2 regions of the Brachybacterium sillae genome follow, and region 2 is predicted to be linked to the other one. Evidence: predicted binding sites of a transcription regulator. Region 2 holds the regulator's gene; the other holds the start of a gene.
What was found. Region 2 encodes HspR, which represses chaperone genes until heat shock. Its sites were predicted from a motif close to AAGTTGAGTCNNNNNGACTCAACTT; they were not measured.
Positions count from the first base shown of each region.

Region 1: JSY14_RS07080 (Hsp20/alpha crystallin family protein) is a predicted target of HspR. The motif match lies at 8,983-9,007, and genes of this name have one in related genera.

Region 1 covers NZ_JAFEUW010000001.1:1,536,991-1,551,778, forward strand. Annotated here, with positions in the region: gene hutU (urocanate hydratase) at 1-728, opposite strand, end outside; gene JSY14_RS07045 (hypothetical protein) at 871-1,287, opposite strand; gene JSY14_RS07050 (heavy metal translocating P-type ATPase) at 1,424-3,862, shown strand; gene JSY14_RS07055 (SDR family NAD(P)-dependent oxidoreductase) at 3,816-4,607, opposite strand; gene JSY14_RS07060 (SRPBCC family protein) at 4,829-5,218, shown strand; gene JSY14_RS07065 (GH25 family lysozyme) at 5,194-6,084, opposite strand; gene JSY14_RS07070 (glutamine amidotransferase) at 6,164-6,901, opposite strand; gene JSY14_RS07075 (6-phospho-beta-glucosidase) at 6,931-8,316, opposite strand; gene JSY14_RS07080 (Hsp20/alpha crystallin family protein) at 8,375-8,878, opposite strand; gene JSY14_RS07085 (YdhK family protein) at 9,214-9,861, shown strand; gene JSY14_RS07090 (GNAT family N-acetyltransferase) at 9,888-10,553, opposite strand; gene JSY14_RS07095 (pyroglutamyl-peptidase I) at 10,630-11,259, shown strand; gene JSY14_RS07100 (mismatch-specific DNA-glycosylase) at 11,272-11,994, opposite strand; gene JSY14_RS07105 (rhomboid family intramembrane serine protease) at 12,507-13,658, opposite strand; gene JSY14_RS07110 (MMPL family transporter) at 13,811-14,788, shown strand, end outside.
Region 2 covers NZ_JAFEUW010000001.1:2,425,785-2,440,572, reverse strand. Annotated here, with positions in the region: gene JSY14_RS11255 (glycoside hydrolase family 13 protein) at 1-905, shown strand, start outside; gene JSY14_RS11250 (carboxylate--amine ligase) at 978-2,234, shown strand; gene JSY14_RS11245 (carboxylate--amine ligase) at 2,277-3,551, shown strand; gene JSY14_RS11240 (YbhB/YbcL family Raf kinase inhibitor-like protein) at 3,656-4,156, shown strand; gene JSY14_RS11235 (glycosyltransferase) at 4,395-5,609, shown strand; gene JSY14_RS11230 (TVP38/TMEM64 family protein) at 5,606-6,349, shown strand; gene JSY14_RS11225 (glycosyltransferase family 4 protein) at 6,346-7,572, shown strand; gene JSY14_RS11220 (heat shock protein transcriptional repressor HspR) at 7,547-8,059, opposite strand; gene JSY14_RS11215 (DnaJ C-terminal domain-containing protein) at 8,164-9,189, opposite strand; gene JSY14_RS11210 (nucleotide exchange factor GrpE) at 9,345-10,085, opposite strand; gene dnaK (molecular chaperone DnaK) at 10,085-11,962, opposite strand; gene JSY14_RS11200 (pyridoxamine 5'-phosphate oxidase family protein) at 12,278-12,757, opposite strand; gene JSY14_RS11195 (ArsR family transcriptional regulator) at 12,900-13,535, shown strand; gene JSY14_RS11190 (serine hydrolase domain-containing protein) at 13,532-14,599, shown strand; gene JSY14_RS11185 (hypothetical protein) at 14,596-14,788, shown strand, end outside.

The DNA.
Region 1 (14,788 bases), 890 kb from region 2:
TCCGCGGCGTTGCCGACGATGCCGATGGACAGGCCGCGCTTCTCGTCGCGGGCGCGGTTGGCGCGGGCGATGGCGTCGTCGAGGTCGTCGGCGATCTCATGCAGGTAGCGCTTGGCGACGCGCCGCTCGAGGCGGGTGCGGTCGACGTCGGCGATCAGGCAGACACCGTCATTGAGGGTGACGGCCAGGGGCTGGGCGCCACCCATGCCGCCGCAGCCGCCGGTGAGGGTGATGGTGCCGGCGAGGGTGCCGCCGAAGCGCTTCTTCGCCACGGCCGCGAAAGTCTCGAAGGTGCCCTGCAGGATGCCCTGGGTGGCGATGTAGATCCAGGAGCCGGCGGTCATCTGCCCGTACATGGTCAGGCCCTCGGCCTCGAGGCGGCGGAACTCCGGCCAGGTGGCCCAGTCACCGACGAGGTTCGAGTTCGCGATGAGAACGCGCGGCGCCCACTCGTTGGTGCGGATCACGCCGACCGGCTTGCCGGACTGCACCAGCAGCGTTTCGTCCTTCTCCAGGTCCTTCAGGGTCGCGACGATCGCGTCGAAGGCCTCCCAGGAGCGGGCGGCGCGGCCGGTGCCGCCGTAGACGACGAGGTCATCGGGGCGCTCGGCGACCTCCGGGTCGAGGTTGTTCATGAGCATCCGCAGCGGGGCCTCGGCCTGCCAGTGCTTGGCGGTGAGGTCGGTGCCGCGGGGAGCGCGGACGGGGCGGGCGCCGGGCAGGGCCATGATGACTCCTCGATGGGCGGGCGAACAGGTAGGCGAATGGTGCGCACCAGTGAACAGGGCGCACCTGGGCGCCGTCATCCACCACCACGAACGGGCCGTCCGGAATCCCGGTCATCCCCAGGTCAGGGCGCAGAATTCGACGTCATGCCCGACCGAGCAGGCGCTCGAGTGTGTGGACGAATTGGTCCAGATCCTGCCCGGGTTCGGGGGTGATCTCCAGGTGCGGCCCGCGGGTACTGCGCACCACGAGCCGGCGGCTGCGCTTCACCGTGCGGATCTCCGCTCCGGCGACCTCCGCCCCGGGGATCTGGGCAAGGATCTTCCAGCGGCCGAACGTCCGGCGTCGCGTGTGCAACACGCGGCGATTCGTGGCGACCAGCAGCGGGTAGGTGTCCCTCTGCAACCGGCAGTACACCAGGGCCTCGACCCTCTCACCGAGGTCCAGGCAATCGGTGACCATCTCGGTCTCGCTGACGGATCGGGTGATGCCTGTTCGTCGCACCGCCGCGGTGGCCGACATCGCCGCCTCGAGTCGCATGCGTGCCTCCTGCGAGTCCATCGGCGCCCCTCTCCTTCACCTCGATACCGCTGGCTCCTGCAGGGACTGCTCCGGTGGAGCGTACGCGGTCCCGCTTCGCCCCCAGCTGACCGCCCTCCCCCTCCCGCCATACCCCGCAGGGGTATACCCTGGAGGCATGTCCGACCCCACCACGACCTCTCCCCCGCCGGCACTCGTGGACCTCGACTTCGAGGTGGGCGGGATGACCTGCGCCTCCTGCGCGATGCGTATCGAGAAGAAGCTCAACCGGGTCGAGGGGTACGAGGCGTCGGTCAACTACGCCACCGAGAAGGCCCACGTCCGGGCACCCGAGGGCACCGACCCGGCCGACGTCGTCGCCGTCATCGAGCGCACCGGATACACCGCCGAGCCGCTGCGCCCGCGCGGGGCGACCGGCAGCACGACGACCACAGCCGACGCCCCCGCAACGCACGCCATCACTGCGACCGACGCCAACGCGAGCGACACCGGTGCCCCTGCCGCGCAGCACGCGTCGGCCCCCACCGGCCCCACCCGCGCCGACCGGGAACTCACCGCGCTGCGGCGTCGCCTGATCCTGGCAGCGGTGCTGACGGTGCCGGTGATCGTGGTGTCGATGGTTCCGGCGCTGCAGTTCGACTACTGGGGCTGGGTGATGCTGGTGCTCGCCACGCCCGTGGTGCTGTGGTCGGGTTGGCCGTTCCACCGCGCCGCCCTGGTCAACGCCCGGCACGGCGCCGCCACCATGGACACCCTGGTGTCGATCGGCACCCTCGCCGCGTACGTGTGGTCGGTGATCGCCCTGGTGTTCGGGCATGCGGGGATGCCGGGGATGCACCACGAATTCACCCTCGCGATCCAGCGCACCGACGGCCTGTCGAACATCTACCTCGAGGTCGCCGCCGGGGTGGTGACCTTCGTGCTGCTGGGCCGCTACCTGGAGAAGCGCTCCAAGCGCCAGGCCGGGGCCGCGCTACGCGCGCTGATGGAACTCGGCGCGAAGGAGGTGACGGTCCTGCGTCCGGCCGGCCCGGCCGCCGGCCCCACCACGGGCCGTCGTGAGATGCGGATCCCCATCGAGCAGCTGGTCGTCGGCGATGAGTTCGTGGTGCGACCCGGGGAGACCATCGCCACCGACGGGGTGATCACCTCCGGCACCAGCGCCGTGGACACCTCCATGCTCACCGGGGAATCCGTACCCGCCGAGGTCGGTGACGGTGATGCCGTCACCGGCGCCACCGTGAACGTCGGGGGCCGCCTGGTGGTGCGGGCCACCCGCATCGGTGCCGACACGCAGCTGGCGCAGATGGCGCGCATGGTGGAGGAGGCGCAGTCCGGCAAGGCACAGATCCAGCGGCTCGCCGACCGGGTCGCGTCCGTGTTCGTGCCAGTGGTGCTGCTAATCGCGCTGGCGACCCTCGGCGGGTGGCTGCTGCTGGGTCAGCCGCTGACCGCCGGGCTCACCGCTATGGTGGCGGTGCTGATCATCGCCTGCCCGTGCGCGCTGGGGCTCGCCACGCCCACGGCGCTGCTGGTCGGCACCGGTCGCGGTGCCCAGCTGGGGATCCTCATCCGCGGGCCGGAGGTGCTGGAGTCCACCCGGCGGATCGACACGATCGTGCTCGACAAGACCGGCACCGTCACCACCGGCACCATGTCGCTGGTCAAGGTGCTGCCCGCCGAGGGCACCGACCGGACGCAGCTGCTGAAGCGGGTCGGCGCCGTCGAGCACGCCTCCGAGCACCCCATCGCCCGGGCGATCGCCACGGGTGCTGCCGAGGAGCTCGGTCTCGAGGGGCCCGAGCAGCTCCCCTCCCCCACCGCCTTCCGCAACCACGCGGGCCGGGGCGTCGAGGGGATGGTCGACGGCGAGCGCGTGCTCGTCGGCCGCGCCGCCTTCCTCACCGCCCACGACCTCACCATCCCGGAGGCCCTGCAGCGCGCGGCCGCCGATGCCGCCGCCGAGGGCCGCACCACCGTGATGGCCGGCTGGGACGGTGCCGCCCGGGGCGTGCTGGTGGTGGCCGACGAGATCAAACCGACCAGTGCCGAGGCCATCGCCCAGTTCCGCGAGCTGGGGCTGCGCACCGTCCTGCTGACCGGTGATCAGCGCACGGTGGCGGAGTCGGTGGCTGCGCAGCTGGGCATCGACGAGGTGCTTGCGGAGGTGCTGCCGGAGCAGAAGGTCGCCACCATCCAGGAGCTGCAGCGCAGCGGGGCCACCGTGGCGATGGTCGGCGACGGCGTGAACGACGCCCCGGCGCTGGCCACGGCCGACCTGGGCCTGGCGATGGGCACCGGCACCGATGCCGCGATCGCCGCGGCGGACATCACCCTGGTGCGCGGGGACCTGCGGGTCGCCGCCGACGCGATCCGGCTGGCCCGTCGCACCCTCGGCACCATCCGAGGGAACCTGTTCTGGGCCTTCGGTTACAACGTGGCGGCGATCCCGCTGGCCGCCCTGGGCCTGCTGAACCCGATGCTGGCGGGCGCCGCCATGGCGTTCTCCAGCGTGTTTGTGGTGACCAACAGCCTGCGGCTGCGGGGGTTCACCGCGGCCCCGGACCGCGCAGACTCACCCCGCCGTCGACCGTGAGCACCTGCCCGGTGACCCACGCGGCGTCTGGCGAGAGCAGGTAGGTGATCGCGGCGGCGATGTCCTCCGGCTCCCCCACCCGCCCCAGCGGGTACAGGGGGCGCAAGATGTCGACCCGCCCCTGCCACACGCGGGTGCGCACGGTCCCGGGGGCGACGGCGTTGATGCGCACCCCGGCGGCGGCGTGATCGCTGGCGAGGTTCCGCACCAGCGCCTCCAGACCCGCCTTCGCGGAGGAGTACGCCAGGCCGCCCCAGGCCATCGCGGCGTTCACGGAGCTGACCGCCACCAGCGCCCCGGCGGACTCCCGCAGCGCCGGCAGGGTCTCCCGGGCCACGCGCGCGGCGCCGACGAGGTTCAGGTCCAGCAGCTGTGTCCACTGCTCATCGTCGACGGGGAACCCCTCGGCGGGGCGCTCGCGGGTGGACTCCGGGACGGTGCCGCCGGAGGTGTGCGCCACGGCGTCGAGACCGCCCAGATGCGCCACGGCCTGCGCGACCGCCGCGGTCACGCTCTCACCGGAGGTGATGTCCAGGGCGACGGCCCCGTGCCCGGACCCGGGGAGCTCCTCGGCGACCCTCTGCGCCTCCTCGAGGGACAGATCGGCGACGACCACGCGGGCGCCCTCCGTCGCCAGTCGGTGCGCCGTCGCGGCTCCGATGCCGTGACCGCCACCGACGACGAGGGCGCGACGACCGCCGAGGCGCCGCCCACCGGCGGCGTCGGGAAGCATGTGCTCGACCATGCGCCCAGGATGAGGCCGATGCCACCCCCGCGCCACCGGTGACCATGACCGGTGTGGCGGGGCCGACAGATGACAGCCCGGCGAACGTCCAGGGACGCTTCGGCGGCACCTGCGTGCCAGGGGTACCCGGGGCGGGAGACCTGCCCCTACCGTGGCCGCATGACCACCTTCCCCCCCCCGAGGGCCTCACCACCCGCGCCGGGTGGGCGCTCGACACCGAGGTGACCGTCCCGGCGACGCCCGACGACCTGTGGCAGCAGCTGCTGGCGGACTGGCTGCCGCTGTGGCTCGGCACCGACACGATCCCGCAGATGGTCGGTGCGCCGCTGCATCGTCGCGGCAGCGTGCGCGGGCGGGTCGTCGGGTGTCACGTGGGGCGCCGACTGCGGCTGCGCTGGACCCCGCCGACCCTCGACCACGAGACGGAGATCGACGTGGCGCTGGAGTCGGAGACCGGCGGCACCGCCGTGCGGGTGCACCAGGATCGTCTGCTGGGCCCGGCGGAGCGGCAGGACCAGCTGCTGCGGTGGGAGTCGCGGCTGCGGGAACTGACCGAGGCCCTCGGTGCGGAGCAGGAGCGCCTGCGTCAGCGGGAGGCCGAGGGCATCTGACGGCCCGCCCGTCCCACCGCCCGCTCCTCGCGCGCCAGGGCGTCCTCCATGTCGCGCCGCTGCTCGGGGCTGAGGCGGGCGTGGTCGCGCAGCACCGCGGGTCGCAGCACATCCATGTCCAGCGGCCGGGGTGAGCCCGCGACCCGGCCGTCGAACCGCAGCTGCCACACGGCCCAGTCGTCCTGCACGGGGCGGGAGTCGTCGTCGTACAGCCAGTCGGGTCGCCCGTCGGAGACCGGCAGACCGTAGTGGCGGCGCCAGTCGGAGCTGGAGTACACCACCACGCGACGCCCCCAGGCGGCCTCCACCGCCAGGGTGAACGCGTCGATCTCCGCCTGCACCCGCTCCGTCTCGGGCCGCTCCTCGCAGGCGCCGTCGAACTCCAGGTCCAGGGCGGGCGGGAGCATGGCGTCATCCGGCGGGGCGGCCCGCAGGAAGTCCCGCGCCTGGTCACGTCCCGGGGAGCAGAGGGTGAAGTAGTGGTAGGCACCGATGGTGAGGCCGGCCGCGCGAGCATCGCGGCTGTGCTCGGCATAGCGGGAATCGGTGAACCCGGAGCCCTCGGTGGCCTTGATGTAGGCGAAGGAGATGCCGTCGGCGCGCATGGCCTCCCAGTCGAGCTCCGACTGGTGCGCGGAGACATCCACGCCGAGGACCTCGTCATCCTCGAGGGTCAGCCCCTCGGGCAGCTGGCTGAGCGCCGGGGCGTCCGTCGGGGTCGGTGGGATCTGCAGTGCGCGTTCATCGACGGTCCGCACCCGGTTCTCGTCCCCGAGCAGCCGGCCGAGCGGCACCAGCCACGACAGCAGCACCAGCAGCGCCAGAGCTCCGCAGGCGAGACCGGCCACGCGGCGACGACGGGCCACCTGCGCCCGGCTGTACCGGGGTCGGCCTGAACCACGAGGCGTGGTCCCGCGGCGGGGCGTCGATCCCGGCACCGCGGCCTCAGCGGGCGAACAGCTCGCGGAAACCGCGCAGCAGTCGTTCGGGCTGGTCGACGGCGTGCTGCCGCACCTCGACGGCGAGGTCGTCGTAGTCGGCGGGGTCGATGTACCCCTCATCGAGGTACTGGGCGAGCCGCTCCAGGAACCGCTCCACATCGAGCTCCGGGTGGAACTGGGTGGCGTACTGGCGGCCGCGGGTGCGGAAGAACTGCACGGGGGCGCCGGTGCTGGAGCCGAGGTTCACCGCGTTCGGCGGCAGCAGGGAGATGGCCTCCTTGTGGCCCACCAGCGCGAGGAACCGGTCGGGCAGCCCGGAGGCCTGCACCAGCGGGTCGTTGCGCCCGGCATCGGTGAGGGTGACGGTGATGGCGCTCGCCGGTTCGCCGTACTGACGGTCCACCACCGCCCCCTGGTGCTTGCCGAGGGTGCCGACGCCGTAACAGCATCCCAGGAAGGGGACGTCATCGGCGACGATGCGATCCAGCAGGCCGGAGATGTCGGCTTCGGCGCGGCGCTGGTCTGCGCTCTTGCGGCCCTCCGGGTCGGTGGCGTTGTACGGGGACCCGGCGAGGATGACCCCGGAGTAGTCGTCGAGGTCCAGCTCCGGCAGCGGGCCCTCGTTGACGCGGATCCATCGCAGATCCTCCGGCTGCACACCCAGCAGCTCCACGTAGGTGCGGTACTCGGTCTCGGCCGGGGCGTCCTCGGGGCGCGTGGCCAGCAGCAGGAAGGGTTTCATGCGGCCGATGCTAGTGCGCCCGGCGGTGTTCACCGCAGGTAGGCCAACTGCGGGAAGGTGTCGAGGGCGGCATCGAGCGCGCGACGCGCCACCCCGAACCCGTCCACCAGCGGGTGCAGGGCGAGGGCCTCGACGGCGAGATCCCGGGAGCCGGTGGTGGAGGCCCGGATGACGGTGCGCTCCACCTCCTTCACCGTCTGCACCAGCCCGAGAGCGTGCCCGGGCAGCCCGGAGACCTCCAGCGGTTCGGGCCCGTGGGCGTCGACCCGGCAGGGCACCTCCACGACCGCGTCCGCGGGCAGCTGGGGCAGCGTGGAACCGTTGCGGACGTTGAGGATGAGCTGCGCGGGCTCCTGACCGGCGACGGCGTGCATGATCGCGAGCGCCACCCGGTCGTACCCACCGGATTCGAGGTCCTCCTCCTCGCGCTCGATACCGCCGGCGGCCTCACGGCTGGAGGCCATGTAGGTGGCCTCGCGGTCACGGCGGGTGCGTTCCCACAGCTGCTGCACCTCGGCGCCGTCGGCCCCGGCCGCTCGGGAGTAGAACTCGGACTGCTGACGCGCCAGGTAGACGCCGCGGGTGACATCGCTGGCGGCGTCGGCCTCCCGCACCTCCCGTGCGAAGTAGTAGTAGTGCAGGTACTCGTTGGGGATGCAGCCGAGGGTGCGGATCCACTCGGCGCCGAACAGGCGGCCCTCCTCGAAGCTCTCGATCGCCTCCGGGTCGGCGAGCAACCGCGGCAGCACGTCCCGGCCGTCGACGACGACACCCTGCAGCCAGCCGAGGTGGTTCAGGCCCGCATAGTCGAGCCGCACGGGGCTGGCGCCGGTGCCGACGTCCCGGGCGGTGCCGGCGGGCAGATCGCCACGGCGCTCCAGGACGGACAGGGCCCGGCGGGCCAGGCCGATCGGGGAGTCGCAGATGCCAATCACGCGGTCGCCGAGGTGCTCACGGCTGGCCTCGGTGATGATCCCGGCGGGGTTGGTGAAGTTGATCAGCCAGGCGTCGGGGGCGAGGTCCGCCACCGTGCGGGCGATGTCGCGAGCCACCGGCAGGCCCCGCAGAGCGTAGGAGATGCCGCCGAAACCGGTCGTCTCCTGGCCGATGATGCCGACGGACCGGGCGATGCGCTCGTCGGCCGCCCGGCCCTCGGTGCCTCCGACGCGGATCGCGGAGAACACCACGTCGGCGCCGCGGACGGCCTCCTCGAGGGAGTCACTGAGCACGACCCTCGGGGGGTCCGGATGCTCCGAGGTGAGAACCTCGAGGATCCCGGCCATGGCGCGCAGCCGATCGGCATCGACGTCATGCAGGCGCAGTTCCCGCACGCGGGCCTCGGAGGTGTCGGCCAGCAGGGTGCGCACGACGAGCGGGACGCGGAACCCGCCGCCGCCCAGGAGAGCAAGCTTCATACCAGCACCCTAGCGGCGGCGGGTGACCCCTCTCGGGGCGTTCGAACAACCCCGCCGATCAGTGCTGGTCGGCCGGAGCCCCGTCGGTGTCGGTGTGGTCGCCGTCGGACGCGCGGCGGTCGGAAGAGGCGCTGTCGCCACCCGCGGTGCTCTCGAGGGTGCGGGAGGTGTGCGCCACGGCGATCTTCCGCGGCTTGGCCTCGTCGGCCAGCGGGAAGCGCAGGCGCAGCACACCGTCGCTGTAGTCGGCGTGGATGCCATCGACGGCGACGCGGCGGCCCAGGGTGAGCTGCCGGGCGAAGGTGCCGACCGGGCGCTCACGGGTCAGCCACGAACGCTCACCCTCCGACGCGGAGGGACGACGCTCCGCGCGGACCGTCAGGGTGTGGTCCTCGACGTCCACGTCGATGGTCGACGGGTCGACGCCCGGCAGGTCGATCTCCGCGACGAAGGCATCGCCGTCGCTGTACAGGTCCATCGGCATGGCGAGCGAGGCGGGGGTGCGGGTCATGTCCGCGAACAGGCGGTCGACCTCGGCGAAGGGGGAGAAAGTGCGAGCCATGGTGAACTCCTTCCATCTGCGGGCCGCTGCTGCGACCCCTCGTGAGTCCGGGCGCTGCTGCGTCCGATGTCCGGTCCAACGACCTGAGTCGCCCTGCTATTCCCCTCTTGGGTCTCCTCCACTCAACTTTAAGGGTGAGGCGCGTCACGGTCGGTGAGGTCCGGCCTCCCGCAGTACCCCCCGGGGGTCCCAGCGCGCTCGGGGCAAACGTCCCGCAACCTCCCGGCAAGGTCTGCCACCCTCGACCCCAGAGGGGCAATCCGGACCCGACCGGACGCCGCACCCCGCGCCACAGCGACACCTCCCCCGCTGCTGACCCCCCGGAAGGAGCTCCCATGTCGACTTCCCGCAGCACCCAGCACCCCTCGCGACGCCTCCCACGCCGACTGGTGCTACTCAGTCCCGCCGCCCTGGTTCTCGCAGGCTGCGGCACCGATCCGGACGGCACGGCCGATGACGCGGACGACGCGGACCGCGGCGGCATGATGTCGGGCCCCGCGACGGCCGACGGCATGCCGGGCGGGATGATGTCCGACGGCAGCGGCCACGAGCACATGATGGACGGCGGCCCCGTCCCGGCCGGCATGACCCCGGCGCCGTCCCCGACGTTCGCCCCCGGCAGCGAGGTCGTGCTGACCGCCGGCCACATGCCGGGTATGGAGGGGGCGCGGGCGCGGGTCGTCGGTGCGTATCGCACCACCACGTATGCCGTCGACTACTCGCCCACCACCGGTGGCCCGGAGGTCACCGACCACAAATGGGTGGTGCACGAGGAGCTGCAGGATGCAGGCCCGGCGCCGCTGGCACCCGGGACCCCGGTGACCATCACCGCGAACCACATGCCCGGCATGCAGGGCGCGAAGGGCCGGATCGTCAGTTCCACCGACGAGACCGTCTACCAGGTCGACGTCGAGATGAACGGCGGCATGACCATGCGCAACCACAAGTGGATGGTCGAGAGCGAGATGCGTCCGGCATCCTGACGCTCACCTGACCCCCGCACCTCCTATCAGGCCTCTGTGAGGCCTGCCCCCAGCAGAGCCCGCAGGGCGGGGGTCAGCCCGTCAACCTCGAGCTCCAGGCCGCGGCGCTCGAAGGTCTCAGGTGTGACCGCCACCCTCTGCTGGATGAGGCGCCGGCCTCCTTCCACCACGACCTCCGTGCCGTTCGGGACGTACCCGCAGGAGCTCGACACCGCGAGGGAGGGCTCATTGCCGAGCACCGCTGACGATTCGGCGCGCAGCGCCCCGAGGTGGTCGAACGCGAACGCCACGGCCATCCGGCGCATACGCCCGCCGTATCCGCGGCCCTGCTCCGACAGGGTCAGCCACGACCCGGATTCGATCACTCCGCGCCGGGGGAGCTCCCGGGCCCGCAGGTCCTGCATCCCGATCAGACGCTGCCCGGCGAACACCCCGAAGGAGAGCGTCCAGTCCTCCGGTTGTACGCGGGTGCGCAGGGCCCACTGATAGGTGATCGCCGAGGCGATGCGCTCCTCCTCGGGCACCGCGTACCAGGGGAAGACGTGGTCGGCCCCGGTATCGGCGAAGATCGGCCGGCGCAGCAGCTCGGCGTACTGCGGGAGGTCCTCGTCCCGCAGCAGACGCAGGGTGAGGTCACCCGAACGCAGCCGCAGGGCGAACGGCGGGAACAGGGTCGCGAGGTCGGCGGGCATGGAGGCAGGGTAGGGCGGCGCCACGGTGGGCGACAGTGTTTTTCGGACCCCGTTTTTCCGGCCGTACGCTGGGGTGATGGCCCTCGACGTGCTCCTGACCGGTTTCGAGCCCTTCGATGGGCACTCCACGAACGCCTCCTGGGAGGCGGTGCGCCACGCTGCGGACGCCCTGCGCGAGCGCGGGATCACGGTGCAGGCGCATGAGCTGCCGGTGGTGTTCGGCGCGGCGGGTGAGCAGCTGGTGGCGCTGGTCGACGCACTGCGCCCGCAGCTGGTGGTGGCGACGGGAGTCGCGGGGGGACGCGCGGAGGTCACGCCGGAGCGGGTGGCAGTGAACCTGCGCGATGCGCGGATCCCCGACAACGTCGGCGCCTCCCCGATCGATGTGCCCTGCGTGGCCGGCGCCCCCACCGCGTATTTCACGTCGCTGCCGGTGAAGGCGATGACCCAGGCGGCACGGGAGGTCGGCGTGCCCGCGAGTGTGTCGCTGAGCGCCGGCAGCTACGTGTGCAATGACCTCTTCTTCCACCTGCAGCATGCCCTGGCGACCCGGCCGGGGTGCGCGGGAATCCGCGGCGGCTTCGTGCACGTGCCACCGGAGTCGGCGCTCGAGGTCGAAGCGACCAGCCGCGCGCTCACGCAGATGGTGGTGGCGGCGCGGGAGGCCGCCCAGGATCTGCGCGTGAGTGCGGGTCGGGAGGACTGAGGCCCCGGTGAATCAACGCGAGGGATGGAGGTCGAGTCCCGCGGCCTGCGCCGCCTGCGCGTAGGCGCGGCCGAGGGACTCGACGGTCTCGTGGGCGTTGAGTCCGCTGGGGTTCGGCACGACGAACAGCGGAGTGGCCTGCAGGGTGGTGGCGTGCTCCCCCGCTGCCTCGAGGGCCCGCGGAGGCCAGCCCTCCTGCCGCCCGACCGTCGTCGACCGTGCCCCGAAGGCCTGCCGGAAGGAGGTCACCCCCGCCACCGCCACGGCGACCGGCCGGTGCGTGAGGACGGTCCCGACCAGGCGCTCCCCACCGGCGTGCAGCTCCGCGGCGCTGAGCTCGTCGGCGCGGGCCGTCGCACGTGGTACGAGATAGGTGATGCCGAGGCCGAGCCGGTGCAGCAGCGCGAGATCCTCCGATCGGTACCCGGTGGAGGCATCGATGACGTGCGGGGTGATCCCGGCGGCGGCGAGCGCCGGGTAGAAGCGATTGCCGGGGCGGGCGAAGTGGGCGCCAGTCGCGGCGGTCCACAGCCCCGGGTTGATGCCGACGACCAGAAGCTTCAGCGGCTCCGGCAGCAGGTCCGGCACCTCGCGGTCGCGCGCGGCCTCCAGGGCGGCCCGGTCGGGACGCGACCCGGGCGCCAAGGAGGAGTCGGCCTTGCCGGACACGACGCGGCCAGAGGCTGCGCGACCGCCGGCGGCGTGATCTGACGCGGCGCGGGGAGAGGCGGACATGACTCCAGTGTGCCGTCGGACCCTCCTCACACAGTTATCCACACCTCTGTCCACCATGGGGACGAATGACATCCATGTGGTTCCGCAGGTGGGGACCCTCCGTGTCGTCACGTGTCCGGCGCGGCCGCCGCCGGTCACGCTCGCTGCGCCGGATGGGGCGGCCGGTGGCCTCTGGACGTTCGTCGTAGTCGTTCATCTGCGCAGGTCAGAGCCCCTTGTGTGCGGGATAGCGCCGGGGCTGATGCCGGGGTGGACGGGGCCGGCCGCGGGCGCCGGCCCCCGGGATGCGCTGGCCAGAACGATCTGTGTCGCGGCTGTGGTGGGAGACCCGTCCGCCTGCGGTCATCCCCAGCCGGAGGGGAGTTATCCCCAGTTCTCCCCACCACATCCCCCGCTATCCACACCGCGGTCCACAGCTGGGGATAATCACAGTGGTGTGATTCGCGGGGCGCCACGGTGCGACCAGCGCGAACAGCGCGGACCATCCGGGCGGAGTCAGCCCGTCGGAGCCCTCAGATCAGTCCGAACATCGGCGTGCCGGTCGTGACCACCTTGACCGCCACGAGCAGCAGCAGGATCACAGCCGCCCCGCCGAGCACCAGGGCGTGGCGGGTCGCGGCGTGACGGGCGAGGGCCGCTCGGTCCGCCCCGGGACGCGCCTGAGGACGCACCGCGAACAGCGCCGCCGTCACGGCCGCACCCGTCACCAGGCCGCCCAGGTGCCCCTGCCAGGAGATCCCCGGCATGGTGAACGTGAGCACGAGGTTCAACACCAGCACCACCGCGATCCCGGCGATATCCGCGCCGGTGCGTCGCCCGATCACGAACATCGCCGCGAACAGGCCGAAGATGCCGCCGCTGGCGCCGTAGTGGATGGTCATCCAGCCCTGTCCGGCGACGGAGGTCAGCAGCAGCACCGCCACATGCCCGCCGATCACGGACAGCAGGAACAGCGCAAGGAAACGCACCGGACCCATCGCACGCTCCAGGTACTGGCCGATCGACCACAGCGCGAACATGTTGAGCGCGATGTGGGCAAGGCCCCCATGCAGGAACCCGCTGGTCACGAAGGTCCACGGCATGAGCAGCGACCGTGCGGGGGTGAAGGCCAGAAGCTGCTCGACCACCCCGCCGCCGACCATCTGGCCCAGGAACAGCACCACGCACAACCCGATCAGCGAATACGTCACCAGCGGCCGGACCATCCCGGAGGCCCGGCCCCCCAGAGCCGTGCGCGGAGCGGCCCCGGCCTGCAGCCGCGCCAGGTCCCGTTCGCAGTCCACGCAGATCATGCCGACCGGGGTCGGACGCTGGCACTCCCCGCAGGCGGGCCGGCCGCAGCGTCGGCACCGCACGTAGCTGACGCGATCGGGATGCCGCGGGCAGACAGGCGGCTGCTCGTCGGCCTGCGTGGGAACACCCGTGGCCCCTGCCCCCGTGGGCGCGGCTCCCGTGGGCGTGTCGTCCCGGGCGGGAAGCCCGAAGCTGGGGCGCTGGGCGCCACGGGAGGAGGTCTCGGGGGCGGGCATGGCGTCGAACGAACTCCCCGAGGGGTGCGACGCGGGGTGCTCCCCCCGCCCCGACATATCGGGGAGCCCGGCCGGTTCGGCGCCGTGGGGCTTCGGGTCGGGGGTGTAGCCGTAGTCGTACTCGGGGCGGTTCATGCCCCCATTGTCGCCGAGGGGGCCGCACGATCCATCGTTCGGTTGATCCGACCCACCGACCGCGTTCCTAGCGTGGATCGTGCCCGCTCACCTGCGCCGACGCGCCGCTGCGGCCCGGCCCCGGGTGAGCCCCCTCGACCCCGGAGACACCTGTGTCCTCTCAGTCCCTCGATCGCTCTCTGACAGACCGCCTGGCGCATGTGCTCACCGGCCGCCGCAGCGCCTGGGCGGTGCTCGCGATCGGCCTGCTGCTCGCGCTCGCCCTGCTCGGCGGGTTGCGGGGCGGCGGCCCTGTGGCCGGCATGGATGCTCTGCCCTCCACGGCCGAATCGGTCCGCGCCCAGGAGGTGGCCGACCGGCTCCCCTCCTCCGACGAGGAGACACTGCTGGTGGTGGTGACGCGCCAGGACGGCGCCGCCCTCACCCCGCAGGACGCCCGCGTGCTCCAGCAGCTGCGCACCGAGCTCGCGACGCCCGGTTCCCGCCCGCCGCCACCGATGCCCAGTGAGGACGGCCGAGCCGATCTGGTGCTGGCCAGCCAGCGTGCCGACCTGTCCGATGAGCAGGCCGACGAGGCAGTCGCCGCCCTGCGCCACCGCGTCGACACCGTCCTGCAGGGCACCGGCCTCACCGCCCAGGTGACCGGCGGACCCGCCGTCGCGGCCGACATCCGCGGGGCCTTCGCCGGAGCGGACTTCCGGCTGCTGGCGGTGACGATCGCGGTGGTGGCGGTGCTTCTGCTGGCCACCTACCGCTCCCCCGTGCTGTGGTTGCTTCCGCTGCTGGTGGTGGCGACGGCCGACGCCGTCGCCGGGAACCTCGCCGACACCCTCGGAGAGCGGTTCTCCCTGGCCTTCGATGCCGGGGTGATCAGCGTGCTCGTGTTCGGCGTCGGCACGAACTATGCGCTGCTGCTGATCTCCCGCTACCGGGAGGAACTGCGGCGCACCGAGGACCGCCGCGAGGCCCTGCGCCGGGCGTGGGCCGGCAGCGTACCGGCGATCCTCGCCTCCAACCTGACGGTGGTGCTGGCGCTGCTGTGTCTGGGGGTGGCGGTGATGCCGGCGACGCGGGGCCTGGGGATCGCCTCGGCCGCCGGTCTGCTGGTGGCGCTGCTGGCGGTGCTCGGC
Region 2 (14,788 bases):
AATGGCGAGCGATCCTCGACTCCTACGAGGGCGACCGAATGATGGTGCTGGAGGCGTGGATCCCGGAGGACCGGATGCCCCGGTACATCGGCGCCGACCGCGCCCATCAGGCCTTCAACTTCGACTTCCTGCAGGCCCGCTGGACCGTCCCGGCGCTGACCCGGGCGATCCTCGAGCCGCTGCGGCTGGCCGACGCGGTCGACTCCCCCACCACCTGGGTGCTGTCGAACCACGATGTGATCCGCCACGCCACCCGCTACGGGTTCCCGCCGGACCATCAGTTCGGGGAGGGTCTGTCGCGCGAGGAGATCCCCGATGCGGCGCTCGGACTGCGTCGTGCCCGCGCCGCGACCCTGCTGATGCTCGCGCTGCCCGGTTCGGCCTACCTGTACCAGGGGGAGGAGCTGGGTCTGCCGGAGGTGGCGGACATCCCCGATGAGCTGCGGGAGGATCCGGCCCATCACCGGGCCGGTGTGCCGGGACGTGACGGCTGCCGCGTCCCGATCCCGTGGGAGGCCGACGCCCCCGCCCACGGGTACTCCCCCTCGGGCCGGTCCTGGCTGCCGCAGCCCGCGGTGTTCGGCACTCTCGCCGCGGATGCCCAGCGCGGGGTGGAGGGTTCCACCCTCGAGCTGTACCGGGCGGCACTTCGGCTGCGGCGCGAACTGGAGCTGGGTCGTCACCGGGACGGTGAGCAGGTCGAGGTGCTGTCCGGCGCCCCGGAGGGGGTGCTGCTGCTGGCCACCGGTGGGATCGTCGTCGCGGTGAACACCACTGCCGATCCGGTGCCGCTGGAGACGCTTCCGCTGCCGGAGGGCCTCGCCCCGGCGGTGGCCTCCGTCCCCGCCGAGGAGGGCGTTCTGCCCGCCGACGCCGCGGTCTGGCTGGTGCCCACCGCCGCGTGACCTGCACGTCGATCGATCGGACCGGGCGGCGCCTCCCCGGGGGCGCCGCCCGTCCTCGTTAGGATCGCCCCCATGGCCACCACGCCCCCTGCCGATCCCGGGTTCGACGTCGTCGTGCTCGGCGCCGGCCTCAACTCGCTGAACCTAACCATCGCCTTCCACCAGCAGTACGGGATGCGCTGCACCACCGTGGTGCGCACCCCGGTGGCGATGAACGAGCACACGGTGACCTCGGACCTGCTGGTCCTCGGCGCCGGGGCGAGCGACGAGGCCATGCGCGACGCCCTCCTCGAGCTGGCGGCGGCGCGACCACAGGGCCGCCCGGCGCTGCTGCTGACCAACGCCGATTCGCTGATCGCCTTCATCGACCGCTTCCGCGCCGACCTCGAGCCGCACTACCTGTTGGCGCAGGTACCCGCCGCCACCCTGGAGCGTCTGGCCGACAAGGCGGAGTTCGCACAGATCTGCGAGGAACTCGGCATCGCCACCCCGCCCACGGTCATCGTGGACTTCTCCCGAGCCGGGGAGCCCGGGTGGAACGGCGAGGAACCGCTGCCGTGGTCGTACCCGTGTGTCGGGAAGGCCGCGAACACCGCCGAGTACCACCACGTCAGGTTCACTGGGAAGAAGAAGGTGTTCTTCCTGGAGAACGCGGAGCAGAAGGACGCCCTGGTGCGGGATCTGCGCGCCGCCGGGTTCACCGGCCGCTTCCTGTTCCAGGAGCTGATCCCGGGCGACGACACCACCCTGCGCTCGGTGACGGCGTACCGTTCCAGCCGCGGCCGCGTCACCCTGCTGTGCGCCGCACAGGTGCTGCTCGGGGAGCACACCCCCGATGCGCTGGGGCGGCCGGCCGCCATGATGACCGGTTCCTTCCCCACCCTCACCGCGGCCGCCGAACGCTTCCTCGACCACGTGGACTACGTCGGCTTCGCGAACTTCGATGTCAAGGTGGATCCGCGCACCGGCGCCGAGTGCTTCTTCGAGATCAACCCGCGCATCGGCCGCAACAACTACTACGTGACCGGTGCCGGGGAGCCGGTGGCCCGGCATGTGGTGGAGGACCGGGTGCGCGGCCGCGACATCGCGCAGGTGGTGGTCACCCGCCCGGTGCTGTATTCGATCCTGCCCACGGCCCTGGTGCTGCGGTACCTGCGTGACCCGCAGCTGCGCGCCACCGTCCGGCGCCTGGCCCGTACCGCCCTGCGCAACCCCTTCCGGTACCGCCCGGAGGGCCTGTGGATGCGCACCTACGCGACGGTGTCCGGACTGAACTTCGTGCGGAAGTACCGCGCCGTCTACCCCCGCCCCACCGACACCGGTTTCTGACGCGGCCCGCCCCCGCGCACCCCAGCCCTCCCGAGGAGTCCCATGAGCATCTCCCCCCGCGACGTCGACCTGGTCCTGCTGGGCGGTGACATCGGTGTGTACGCCCTGGCCCGCGCCTTCCACGAGCAGTACGGCACGGTCTCCACGGTCGTCACCCGCAGCGTGTCCGGGCCGGTGGCGGATTCGCGGATCCTGCGCACCATCGAACTGGGCAAGGACGCCACCGAGGAGCAGATGGCGCAGGCGCTGCTGCGCGTGGGCGAGGAGCACACCGCGCGGCGTCGTGCCGCAGCGGGCGGCTCCCCCGACCCGCGCACCCGACCGGTGCTGCTGGCGAACGCCGACTGGCTGGTGGCACTGATCGGTGCCCACCGCGAGCAGCTCGCGCAGCACTACCACCTGCCGATCCTGTCGCAGCAGTTGTTCGACGCCGTCTCCGACAAGGCGACGTTCTCCCGTCTGTGCTCGGAGATCGACGTGCCGACCCCGCGCACCGTCGTCCTCGATTTCTCGCAGGGCGGGCCCACGGCGGTGCCGGAACTGGACCTCGGCTGGCCGGTGGTGGCGAAGGCCTCCCGGTCCTCCGCGTACACGCATGTGTCCTTCCCCGGGAAGCGGAAGGTGTTCGAGCTGGCCGACCGGGCGGAGCTGGAGGACCTGGTGCGCAGGCTCGACGCCGCCGGGTTCCGGGACCGTTTCGTGGTGCAGGAGATGATCCCCGGGGACGACACCGCCATGCGGTCGGTCACGGCGTACGTCGATTCCGCCGGGGAGGTGACGCTGCTGGGTGGTGCGCACGTGCTGCTGGAGGAGCACACCCCCGGGGCGCTGGGGAACCCGGCGGCGATGATCACCACGGATCTGGGTGAGGTGTTCGATGCGGCGGTGCGGTTCCTGGAGCACACCGGGTACCGCGGGTACGCCAACTTCGACGTGAAGGTGGATCCCCGCGACGGCGTCGCGAAGTTCTTCGAGGTGAATCCGCGGATCGGCCGCAACAACCAGTACATGACCAGCGCCGGGGCGAATGTGGCGCGCGCCGTGGTGGCCGACCTCCTGGAGGAGCGGCGGATGCCGCAGCTGCGACCGAGTGACGAGATCCTCTACTCGATCGTGCCGCGACCGCTGCTGTGGCGGTACGTGCGCGATCCGGAGCTGCGCCGCCGCGCCCGGCGGATCGCCCGCCACCGGACCGTGCACCCCCTGGCGTACGGACCCGAGGGAGTGAAGCGCCGGGCCTACGTCTCCGCGGCCATGGCCAACCAGGTGAAGAAGTTCCTCACTCACTACCCGCGGCCCACCGACGACGGGTTCTGATCCCCCGCGGTCACACCGGTCGGCGGCGAGGGTCTGAGCCGCCACTGCGGACGAGGTCCCGGCGTCCCTTCCCGCCCTCAGCGGCTCTTCCTACACTGGGCCGCATGAGCACCGATCAGAGCACCGCCCCGTCCTCGCTGACCGTCACCTCGCGGGCGGTCCCCGAGGGCTCCGTCATCGCTGCGCAGCAGCTGGTCGAGGACCTCGGCGGCGAGAACCTGTCGCCGGATCTGGCGTGGTCGGGAGCCCCGGAGGGCACGAAGTCCTTCGCGGTCACCTGCTACGACCCCGATGCCCCGACCGGCTCCGGGTTCTGGCACTGGATCGCCTGGGACATCCCCGCCGATGTGACCTCCCTGCCGCTCGGTGTCCCCCGGGATGCCGACACCCTGAAGCAGACCGCGAACGACTACGGCTCCACCGGTTACGACGGCCCGAACCCGCCGGAGGGCCCCGCCCACCGGTACGTGTTCACGGTGCATGCCCTGCCGGTCGAGTCCCTCGGCGTGGAGGCGGGCACCCCGCATGTGCAGGTGCGGTTCGCGATCCACACCCAGCAGCTGGCCTCCGGGTCGGTCACCGGGACCTACCAGGCCGGTTCCTGACCGCCCACTGCGCCCGCTCGGGGTGCGCGGCATCGGCGAACACCCGGGCGAACATCGTCGGAACAATCACCGTGCGTGTGCTGTGTCGCGGTGACGATCCGGGGCGCGGTTGGGCACGATGGTCCCTATGAGTCCCCACCTTCCGGTCACCGCCGAGGCCCCCGTCTCCGACTGCGGGCTGATGCGGTCGAGCCGTGGGGCGGATCCCCTCGGCGCCGGCCTCGGGCACAGTGGGCACATGACCGAAGATCGTCCCCTGCGCGTTCTGCTCACCACCGACTGGTGGGAGCCCGTCGTCAACGGTGTGGTGGCGAGCGTGACCACCCTGCGGCGGGAACTGGAGGCCGCGGGGTGTGAGGTGCGTGTGCTGACCCTCGCCGAGGGCCGCCATTCCTCGCGGGACGGCGACGTGTACCGCCTCGGCTCCCTGAGCGCCTCGATGGTGTACGACCGGGCACGCATCGGGGCGCTGCGCAGCGACCCGATCCGGCGGGAGATCCTGCAGTGGCGGCCGGACGTGATCCATTCCCACTGCGAGTTCTCCACCTATGTGTGGGCTCGCCGGCTGTCGGGCCTGCTCGGGGTGCCGCTGGTCCACACGTACCACACGATCTACGAGGACTACACCCACTACTACTCGCCCAGCCGCGTCATGGGGCGCAAGATGTGCGCGGCGTTCTCCCGGCGGGTGCTGGACCGCACCGACGCAGTGATCGTGCCGACGCAGAAGGTGGCGCGTCTGCTCACGGCGTACGGGGTGCGCACCCCCCTGCACGTGGTCCCCACGGGTTTGGACCTGCGCTCGTTCCGACCCGCCGTGACGGAGGCGGAACGGGCCGATGCTCGCGCGCTGCGCGCATCTCTGGGGATCTCCGAGGACCAGAAGGTGCTGCTGTCGGTGTGCCGGCTGGCGAAGGAGAAGAACCTCGAGGAGGTCATCGCGCACGTGGCCGCGGCCGACCGGGATGACGCCGTGCTGGTGGTCGTCGGGGACGGCCCCTACCGCGGCACCCTGGAGGCATGGGTGCAGGAGCTCGGGGTCGCCGATCGGGTGCGGTTCGTCGGTGTCGTGCCGCCGCAGGAGGTCGCCCGCTGGTATCGGATGGGCGACATCTTCGTCAGCGCCTCGCTGAGCGAGACCCAGGGCCTGACCTTCATCGAGGCCCTGGCCTGCGGACTGCCGCTGCTATGCCGTCGTGACCCGAGCCTGACGGGTGTGGTGCTGGAGGGCCGCACCGGCTGGCTGTACGAGGGCCCCGAGGAATTCCTCATCCGCCTGTCCAACCTGCTGCAGGACACCCGGGGCCGTGCGCAGATGGCGGACGCCGCCGTCGCCCACGCCCGCTCCACCTGTGGTGCCGAGGCCTTCGCTCAGGCCGCGCTCGCGGTCTACTGGTCGGCCCTGGCGCCGGCCGCACCCGCTGCTGCGCTTCCCGCCGGGGTCGCGGCGTGAGCGCGGGGCTGCCGGTGCGCCCCGAGAACCGTCCCGATCCCGTCACCGCACCGCGGTCCGCCGACCGCTCCGCCGACCGCCGCTCCGTCCCCGCCGCGGACGGCTCCGACGCTCTGCGCACCCGGACCCCCCGCCGCATCGACACCCCCCGCATCGAGCCCGATGCTGTGCGCCGTCTGGCCCGGCTGGTCCCGCTGGTCGGGCTTGCGGCGTGCATCGCCATCATCGTGTGGGGGATGGCCACGGGGGTCCTGGAGTCCTCCGATTCCCTGCGATCCTTCGTCGAGGGGCTCGGCATATGGGGCCCCCTGGTGTACGCCCTGGTGAGCGTGGCGGCCGTGGTCTTCCCGATCGTGCCGGGAGGGCTGCTGGTGATCGCGGCCCCGGTGCTGTTCGGGACGGTCGGCGGCACGGTGCTGAACTATGTCGCCGTATGTGCCGGGTCGATGCTGAACTTCGTGATCGCCCGTCACGTCGGCCTCAGCGTTATCGAGCGGTTCGTCGCCCCCGCCACGGTGGAGAAGTATCTCGGGTGGACCCGCAGCCCCCATGCCACGCGGGCGTTCGCCACTGCGATCGTGCTGCCTGTCGCCCCGGATGACCTGTTGTGCTACCTCGCCGGGACCACCCGGATGCGGTGTCGCACCTTCGCGGCGGTGATCCTGCTGGGCAAACCCTGGGCGCTGATCGCCTACGGGCTGGGGATGTCCGCGGTGCTGACCCGGGTGATCGGCTGGTGAGCGCCGGACCGTCCCTGACCGGGGCCCCGGTGCGCGTCCCCGGCGGGACGCTGCAACAGTGGGGGGCGCGAGTCGGCGCCTGGGGCGACCGGACCCTGGAGTCGCTGAGCCCGGGGCGCCGTCTGCGCCGGGATCTCGCCCCGCTTCCCCGCTCCTCAGGCTCCAGTGGGGACCCGACCGGGACGGTCCCGCCGCGCGTATGGTTCCCTCGGGGTCTGTCCCGCCTCGTGGGGCGCTCGGGCATCGGCGCGGCCGTGAGGCACCAGGAGGAGACGGTGCGGCGGCTCGGTGGAACGGTCGTGCATTCGCCCTTCGCCCCGGCGGATGTGGTGCACCTGAACACCCCACTGCCGGACACCCCGCTGATGGCGTGGTGGGCGCGGCGCCGTGGGATCCCGGTCCTGATGTGGGCACACTCCACCGAGGAGGACTTCCGTGGCTCCTTCCACGGCGCGGACCGACTGGCGCCGCTGTTCCGCCGCTGGATCGCCCACCTGTACCGCCTGGGGGACGCCGTGGTGACCCCCACCGCCTACTCCCGCGACATCATCCTGCGCCCCGAGTATCGTCTGCGCCGCAACGTGCACGTGTTGTCCAACGGGGTCGACACCCGCTTCTTCCGGCCCGACCCGACGGCGCGGGAACGCCTGCGGGAGAGCCTCGGATTGGTCCCCGACGCCCCCGTGGTCGTCAGCGTGGGCCTGCAGATCGTCCGCAAGGGCATCCTCGACTGGGTGGAGCTCGCCCGGAGCATGCCCGACGTGACCTTCGTCTGGTACGGCCGGACCGATCCGGCGCTGATCACCGCCCCGGTGCGAGAGGCCATCCAGACCGCTCCGCCGAACTGCCGCTTCCCCGGCCACGTTCCGGCTGAGGTGGTGCGCGAGGCGTACTGCGGCGCCGATGCCTTCGTGTTCCTCACCCACGAGGAGACCGAGGGCATCGTGCTGCTGGAGGCCCTGGCCTGCGCCGTGCCGGTGATCGTGCGGGACATCCCCATCTACCACGACTGGCTGCCCGACGGGCGGGTCACCCACATGGTGCGTGGCGACGGCCCTGCGGTCGTGGCTGACGCCCGTCGGCGCCTGACGGATCTCCTCGCGGGGCGACTGCCGGATCTCACGTCGGCCGGTCGGGCGGCAGCCGAGGCTGTGGACCTCGATCGTGTCGCCGAGGGGCTCAGCCGGATCCACCGTGTCACCGGGGTACGCCCCCGGCGCTGAGGGCTCCGCTCCGGCTCCACCCGGCCGGGTGGTCGTCAGCCCAACGGCCGACATGCCGATCAGCGCAGGCGCGGCCCCTCCACAGCACGAGAGCCCCGCCCGGACGCCGTTCGGGGCGCTCCCCGCGGCGCAGGGCACTGACCTGCCCACTGCTGTCGGCCGCGAAGATGCGGGAGCCGCTACCGCTCATCCGCTGCAGGGCCTCGTTCAGTGCGCGCAGCTCCTCCTGCTGCGCGGCCACCTGATCCTGCAGCTCGAAGATGCGCTTGATGCCTGCGAGGTTGATGCCCTCCTCCTGGGAGAGGTGCTGCACCTGGCGCAGGCGGGCGATGTCACGGGCGCTGTACCGGCGCCCGCGTCCCGAGGTGCGGCGCGGGGAGACCAGTCCCAACCGGTCGTACTGGCGCAGCGTCTGCGGATGCATCCCCGACAGCTCCGCCGCCACGGAGATCACGAAGACGGGCGCGCGTTCGTCGATGCCGTTCATGACTGCTCCTTCCCGTGATGGGCTCCATGACCCGTCGCCCGGTCTCCCCTGCTGGCTCCGGCCGGGCCGGTGGGGTCACCGGCCCGGGGCGCCGTCCGGTCGCATCAGCGCCCGGCCGCCTCCGCAAGCCCGCTGCGGGGATCCTCCCCCGCCAGGGCGTCGCGCAGCTCCTCCACGGCACGTCGTGCACGCCCCTCCACATGCGAGGGCACGGCGACCTGGACGGTCACGAGCAGATCACCCGTGCCCTTCGAGGTCGTGAGGCCCTTGCCCTTCACCCGCAGGATGCGGCCGGACGGGGTACCCGCGGGGATCTTCACCGACACCGTGCCGCCGTCCAGCAACGGCACCTGCACGGTGGCGCCGAGCACGGCCTCGTCGAAGGAGACCGGCACGGTCAGCCTCAAGGAGTTCCCGTCCGCGCTCCACACGGGATGGGACTCGACGTCGAGGGTGAGCAGCAGGTCCCCGGCTGGCGCCCCGTTCGGGCCGGGTTCTCCCTTCCCGCGCAGGCGGATCTTCTGCCCGTCGTGCACCCCGGCGGGGATGCGTGCGGTGACGGGGCGGCCACCGACCGTCAGACGGATCTCCGTGCCCAGAGCCGCCTCCCGGAACGACAGGCGAGTGCGGGCGCTGAGGTCGCGCCCCTTCGCCGGGGCGCCGCCGTACCCACCGGTGCCCTGGCCGAAGCCGCCGCCGTAACCGCCGGCGCCCTGGGGGAATCCACCCCCGGCACCCTGCCCGAACATGGAGAAGATGTCCTCCATGCGGGGGCCACCACCGTTGGTCTGGAAACGCACGTTGCTGCCACCGGGGCCGCCGAACACGGCGGAGAAGACGTCCTCGAACCCGCCAGCGGCGCCCCCGGGACCGGAGGCGAAGCGGGCACCACCGGCACCCATGGCGCGGATCGCGTCGTACTGCTTGCGCTGCTCGGGGTCGTTGAGGACCGCGTAGGCCTCACCGACCTTCTTGAACTGTTCCTCGGCGTTCTTGTCGCCGGGGTGGCGGTCCGGGTGCAGCTTCTTGGCCTTGCTGCGGTAGGCCTTCTTGATCTCCTCGGCGGAGGCGTCCTTCGCCACTCCGAGAGTCGCGTAGAAGTCCTTCTCGAACCAGTCCTGGCCGGTCATGGCGGCCTCCTTCCGATGGGGACGACAGGGGCGGTGGGGCGGGCACCCTCGCGGCGCCCGCCCCACCGATGCTGGACCTCCGGTCCGGCGACCGGGCCGGTCGTGACCGATCAGGGGTCACGGCCTCCGGTGCCCGGCCGGTCAGCGTCCGGTGGTCACTGCGGGCCTCGGGTGCCCACCCGCGCCGGGCGCAGCACGCGCCCGGAGAGCAGGTACCCCGGCTGCATGACGACGGCGAGGGTGGTGGTCTCGGCGTCGTCGGCGGTCTCGTGCATCAGGGCCTCGTGCCGGGTGGGGTCGAAGTCCTCCCCCACGGCGCCGAACCGCTCGAGCCCCTGACCGCGCAGGGCGTCCTCCAGCTTCTGGGTGATCGAGTGGAAGGGGGTGCCCTCGGCGATGTCGCCGTGCTGCCGTCCCAGCTCGATGTCATCCAGGACGCCGATGAGGCTCGTCAGCACCCGCGCGACGGCGGACTCGACGTTCGCCGCGGCGGTGGCCTCGATGCGGCGTCGGGAGTTCACGTACTCCGCCTGGGAGCGCTTGAGCTCCTCGGTGAGGTCCGCGACCTGCGCCTCCAGCTGGGCGACCCGCGGGTCCGGGCCGCTCTGGCCCTCGCCGGTCTGACCCTGGTCACCCTGGGCGGTGCGCTCCTTCTGCGCGGCGGCGAACAGCTCCGCCGCCTCCGCGTCGAGCGGATCACCCGTCTGACCGGCGGCCGCGGGCTGGTCACCCGTGGGCTGCGGGGCCGCGGACTGCTGTCCATCGGCGGCGGGGGCGGGCCCCGACGGACGGACGCTGCCGTCCGTCGGGTCCACCTTGCGCTTGTCGGTGAAGGAGAACCGCGGCTCGCCCTCGGGACGCGGGGCGTCCTCGGGAGTGCTGTGGTCCTCGGTCATCACTTCTTCTCCTCGTCGTCGTCCACGATCTCCGCGTCCACCACGTCGTCATCGGACGACCCGGTGGCCCCGCCCTGGGCGCCGGCGGTGCCGTCGAAGCCCTGGGCGCCGGCGGCGTCACCCTGCTGCGAGTAGATCGCGGTGCCCACCGCCTGCAGGGCGTTGTTGAGGGCGTCGCGCTTGGCCTCGAGGTCGCTGGTGGGGGCGTCCTCCTTGGCGAGGGTCTCCTTCGCGTCCTTGATGGCCGACTCCGCGGCGCTCTTCTCGGACTCCCCGACCTTGTCGCCGTTGTCCGCCAGGAGCTTCTCGCCCTGGTAGACGAGCTGCTCGAGGGTGTTGCGGGCGTCGGCGGTGCGACGGCGCTCCTCGTCCTCGGCGGCGTGGGCCTCGGCGTCCTTGATCATCCGGTCGATGTCCTCCTTGGAGAGGGCGGAGCCGCCGGTGATCTGGATGGACTGCTCGTTGCCGGTGCCGCGGTCCTTCGCGGTCACGTGCACGATGCCGTTGGAGTCGATGTCGAAGGTGACCTCGATCTGCGGGATGCCGCGCGGGGCCGGGGCGATGCCGGTGAGCTCGAAGGTGCCCAGCAGCTTGTTGTCCCGGGTGAACTGACGCTCACCCTGGAACACCTGGATCGCGACGGAGGGCTGGTTGTCCTCGGCGGTGGAGAACACCTCGGAGGTCTTGGTCGGGATGGCGGCGTTGCGCTCGATGAGCTTCGTCATCACCCCACCCTTGGTCTCGATGCCCAGGCTCAGCGGGGTCACGTCCATCAGCAGGACGTCCTTGCGCTCACCCTTGATGACCGCAGCCTGCAGGGCGGCGCCCACAGCCACGACCTCATCCGGGTTCACACCCTTGTTGGGCTCCTTGCCGCCGGTCAGGGACTTCACGACCTCCGTCACGGCGGGCATCCGGGTGGACCCGCCGACCAGGACGACATGGTCGATGTCGTTGACGGAGATGCCGGCGTCCTTGATGACCTGGTGGAACGGAGCCTTGGTGCGCTCCAGCAGATCGCTGGTCATGTCCTCGAACTGGGCGCGCGTGAGGCGCTCATCGAGGTGCAGCGGTCCGTTCTCGGTCATCGACAGGTACTGCAGGGAGATGTTGGTGGAGGTGGAGGAGCTCAGCTCCTTCTTCGCCTGCTCCGCGGCCTCCTTCAGACGCTGGAGGGCGATGCGGTCCTTCGACAGGTCCACCCCGTCCTTGCTCTTGACCTGCGAGATCAGCCAGTCGACGACCTTCTGGTCCCAGTCGTCACCACCGAGGCGGTTGTCACCGGCGGTCGCGACGACCTGGATGGTGGAGCCGTCCTCGTCCTTGCTCACCTCGAGCAGGGAGACGTCGAAGGTGCCGCCGCCGAGGTCGAAGACCAGGATGCGCTCGTCATCCTTGCCCTTCTCCAGACCGTAGGCGAGGGCCGCCGCGGTCGGCTCGTTGATGATGCGCAGTACGTTCAGGCCGGCGATCTGACCGGCGTCCTTCGTGGCCTGGCGCTGGGAGTCGGAGAAGTACGCCGGGACGGTGACCACCGCATCGGTGACGGTCTCGCCCAGGTAGGACTCGGCGTCACGCTTGAGCTTGCCGAGGATGCGGGCGGAGATCTCCTGCGGGGTGTACTTCTTGTCGTCGATCGTGATGGTCCAGTCGGTGCCCATGTGGCGCTTCACGGACGCGATGGTGCGGTCGACGTTGGTGACGGCCTGGCGCTTGGCGACCTCACCGACGAGCACCTCACCCTGCTTGGAGAAGGCGACGACAGACGGGGTGGTGCGGGAGCCCTCGGCGTTCGCAATCACCGTGGGCTGGCCGCCCTCGAGGACGGCGACGACGGAGTTGGTGGTGCCGAGATCGATTCCGACGACACGGGACATGTGTGCCTGCCTTCCTGCGGAGTCTCGCTCCGCGCTGGGTTTCGGAGGCGTCGGGGCGGAGTCCGGTCGATCCGGTGCTCTCGCCTCGACTCCGCCGGCCGCCGAGGCCGGCGGCAAGACTGAGTGATGCGGACTCAACTGTGGTGAGGGGTGGATCGGCTGTCAAACCGCCACGCACCCATGTTGAGCACATTCGACTCAACCTCAGTGGACGGGCGAGTATTCCTCCGCCGGGCGGGAGTGTCCGGCATCACAGCCGCCGGGTGCCGCACAACCCCCGTGCGGCACCCGGTGACCGGGGTTCCCGTCGCGGCATCAGAGTTCGGTGGTGGCGCTTCCACCCGCCGGACGGTCACCGGTGACCTTCGCCTTCACGATCCGGGCGAGGGCGCTGGCCTTGCCGCCCGGCATACCCCAGAACTGGGCGGACTCGGTGGTCACGAGGATCAGCCCGAGCGACGGGTCCTCAGGACCGTCGGCGTAGGCGCTCGCCTCGTCGTTCCACAGCTCGCGCAGGAGCTCGCGGTCCTCCACGAACTGGACGCGGCCGGCGACGGAGAGCCAGCTTCCGGCCTCGGAGACCGCGATGTTCACCTGCCGGTCCCCCCGCAGCGCCTCCACCTGCCCACCCTCGAGGCCCAGGAAGAAGTAGACGTCGGCATCATCGGTGACGCGCTGCGGCACCATCGGATGGGCGAGCAGCGAGCCGTCAGAGGCAGCAGTGGTCAGCATGACGAATCGTGCGTCGCGCAGGGTCGCGACGACCTGGTCCTGGGAGAGCGTCTCAGTGGTCATGCCGACACCGTAGGGGCCGCGTCTGCACACTCCCAGGGGACACCGCTGCGATAGCCCCCCACTCCAGCCCCCTCACCGACATCGAGCCCGGCAGACCTCCACCCTCTTGTTCGTCATTCCGGAGTTCCGATATTGTCGACGCATGGCCGACGTCTCCCGCCCCTCGCCTCCACCGTCACACCAGACTCCCTCCCTCTCGGCCTCCCAGCCCGAGCCGGCCCAGCCCCCCACCGACCCACCCAAGGCGGACCTCGTCGCGCGGATCGAGCGACTCGAAGCCCTCGTCACCCACCTGGCCGACCACTCCGGCACCACAGGGTCCGCGACGGCATCGGCCCGCGCCTCCGATCCGTCCATCGCGGATCCCGCAGGCAACGAGGGCCTGGACCTGTGGGCCGTCGACGGGTTGCGCGACCGTTCCCCGGAGGGTGGCGCCCTCTACGCGGGGTCCGTCACCACCCCGGCCGGGGCCTACGTCTACCAATGGGCGCGCCCCACTCGGGCCCTGCTCGACGCGGATTGGGCAGAGCGCGCCGAGCGCCTCGCGGCCCTGGGGCAGCCCCTGCGCCTGAGCATCCTGCGGCTCCTGCTCGACGGCCCCACGTCGGTGGCCCAGATCGTCGACCAGCTGCAGCTGGGTTCCACCGGGGTGGCCTACCACCATCTGCACGCCCTGCAGTCGGAAGGGTGGGTCACCTCGCCCCAGCGCGGTGTGTGGGAGATTCCCCCGGCACGCGTGGTCCCCCTGCTGGTCATCATGTTGGCGGTGGAACCGTGATCCGGCGCCGCACCGTCCTCGTCTCGACCGGTGCCGCCCTGGCCACCCTCGGCGTCTCCGCCGTCACCGCAGGCCCGCGACCGGCCCTGCTCGGCGATCCCCAGGGGGACGAGGGGCTCGCCACTGCCCTGCGCCCCCACCTGCGCGGGCAACGTCGGGTCGCCGTCGCCCTGATCGACCGGGATCCGGGCCGGGACCGGCTGGTGCGCTTCGGCGCGGAACCGGAGTTCGAGATCGGGTCGATCACCAAGACGGTGAGCGGCGCGGTCCTGCTGAGTGCGGTCGCGCAGGGCGCCCTCTCCCTCACCACCACCGTGGGTGAGCTCCTGCCGGAGGCACGGGGATCGGCCGTGGCGGATGTGCAGCTGCGGGAACTGGCCTCCCACAGCGCCGGGTTCCCCCGTCTCTTCGCGGACCTGCAGCGGGGCGCTCTGCCGGCGGTCCTGCTGCGCAAGGACCCATACACGATGAGCCCGCAGGAGGTCCTGGAGGCCGGGCTCGGGGTGATCCCCGAGGGTCGCGGAGTGGGCTCCTACTCCAATGCGGGAGCAGCCTTCTGCGGGCAGCTCGTGCTGCACACCCTGGGTCAAGACTGGGAGACAGCCGTCGCCGAGCACGTCACCGGCCCCCTCGGGATGGGAGCCACCCGCGCACCGACCACCCGCGACGCGCTGGGACCGGCCCCCCGCGGGGTGACGGCCGCCGGGCTCCCGGCGGAGCCGTGGACGATGGCCGGCCATGCCCCGACGGGGAACGTCCGATCCACCCTGGAGGACATGGTCCGGTACGTCCGAGGCATGCTCGAGGGATCGAACCCGGGGGCGCGGGGGCTCGATGCCGTGGCCTCGACCCGGGAGGGCGACCGGCACTATGCGATCGCCTGGGTGCGAGAACGGCTCCGCGACCGCGACCTCGTCTGGCACAACGGGGGCACCGGCGGGTACGCGAGCTTCGCGGGTTTCGACCCGGCTCGGCGCACCGGCGTGGTGATCCTCTCGGACACCGCCGGGGACCTGCCGACAGCCCTGGGGCGCGGCCTTCTCAGCGGGGAGGTGACCCTGTGAGCGTCTTCGGTGTCGTCGCGCTCTCGGTCCTGGTGGTGGCGACGGTTTCCGTCCTCCTCGTCGGAGGGCGCCTCGCGGTGGCCGGTGCGCATCCGCTGCGGCAACTGCTGGATCTGCTGTCCGCGGTCGCGCTCCTGCTGGTCTGTCAGCTCGCCGGGGTGATGCCCTGGTGGCTGTGGTGGGTGCTGT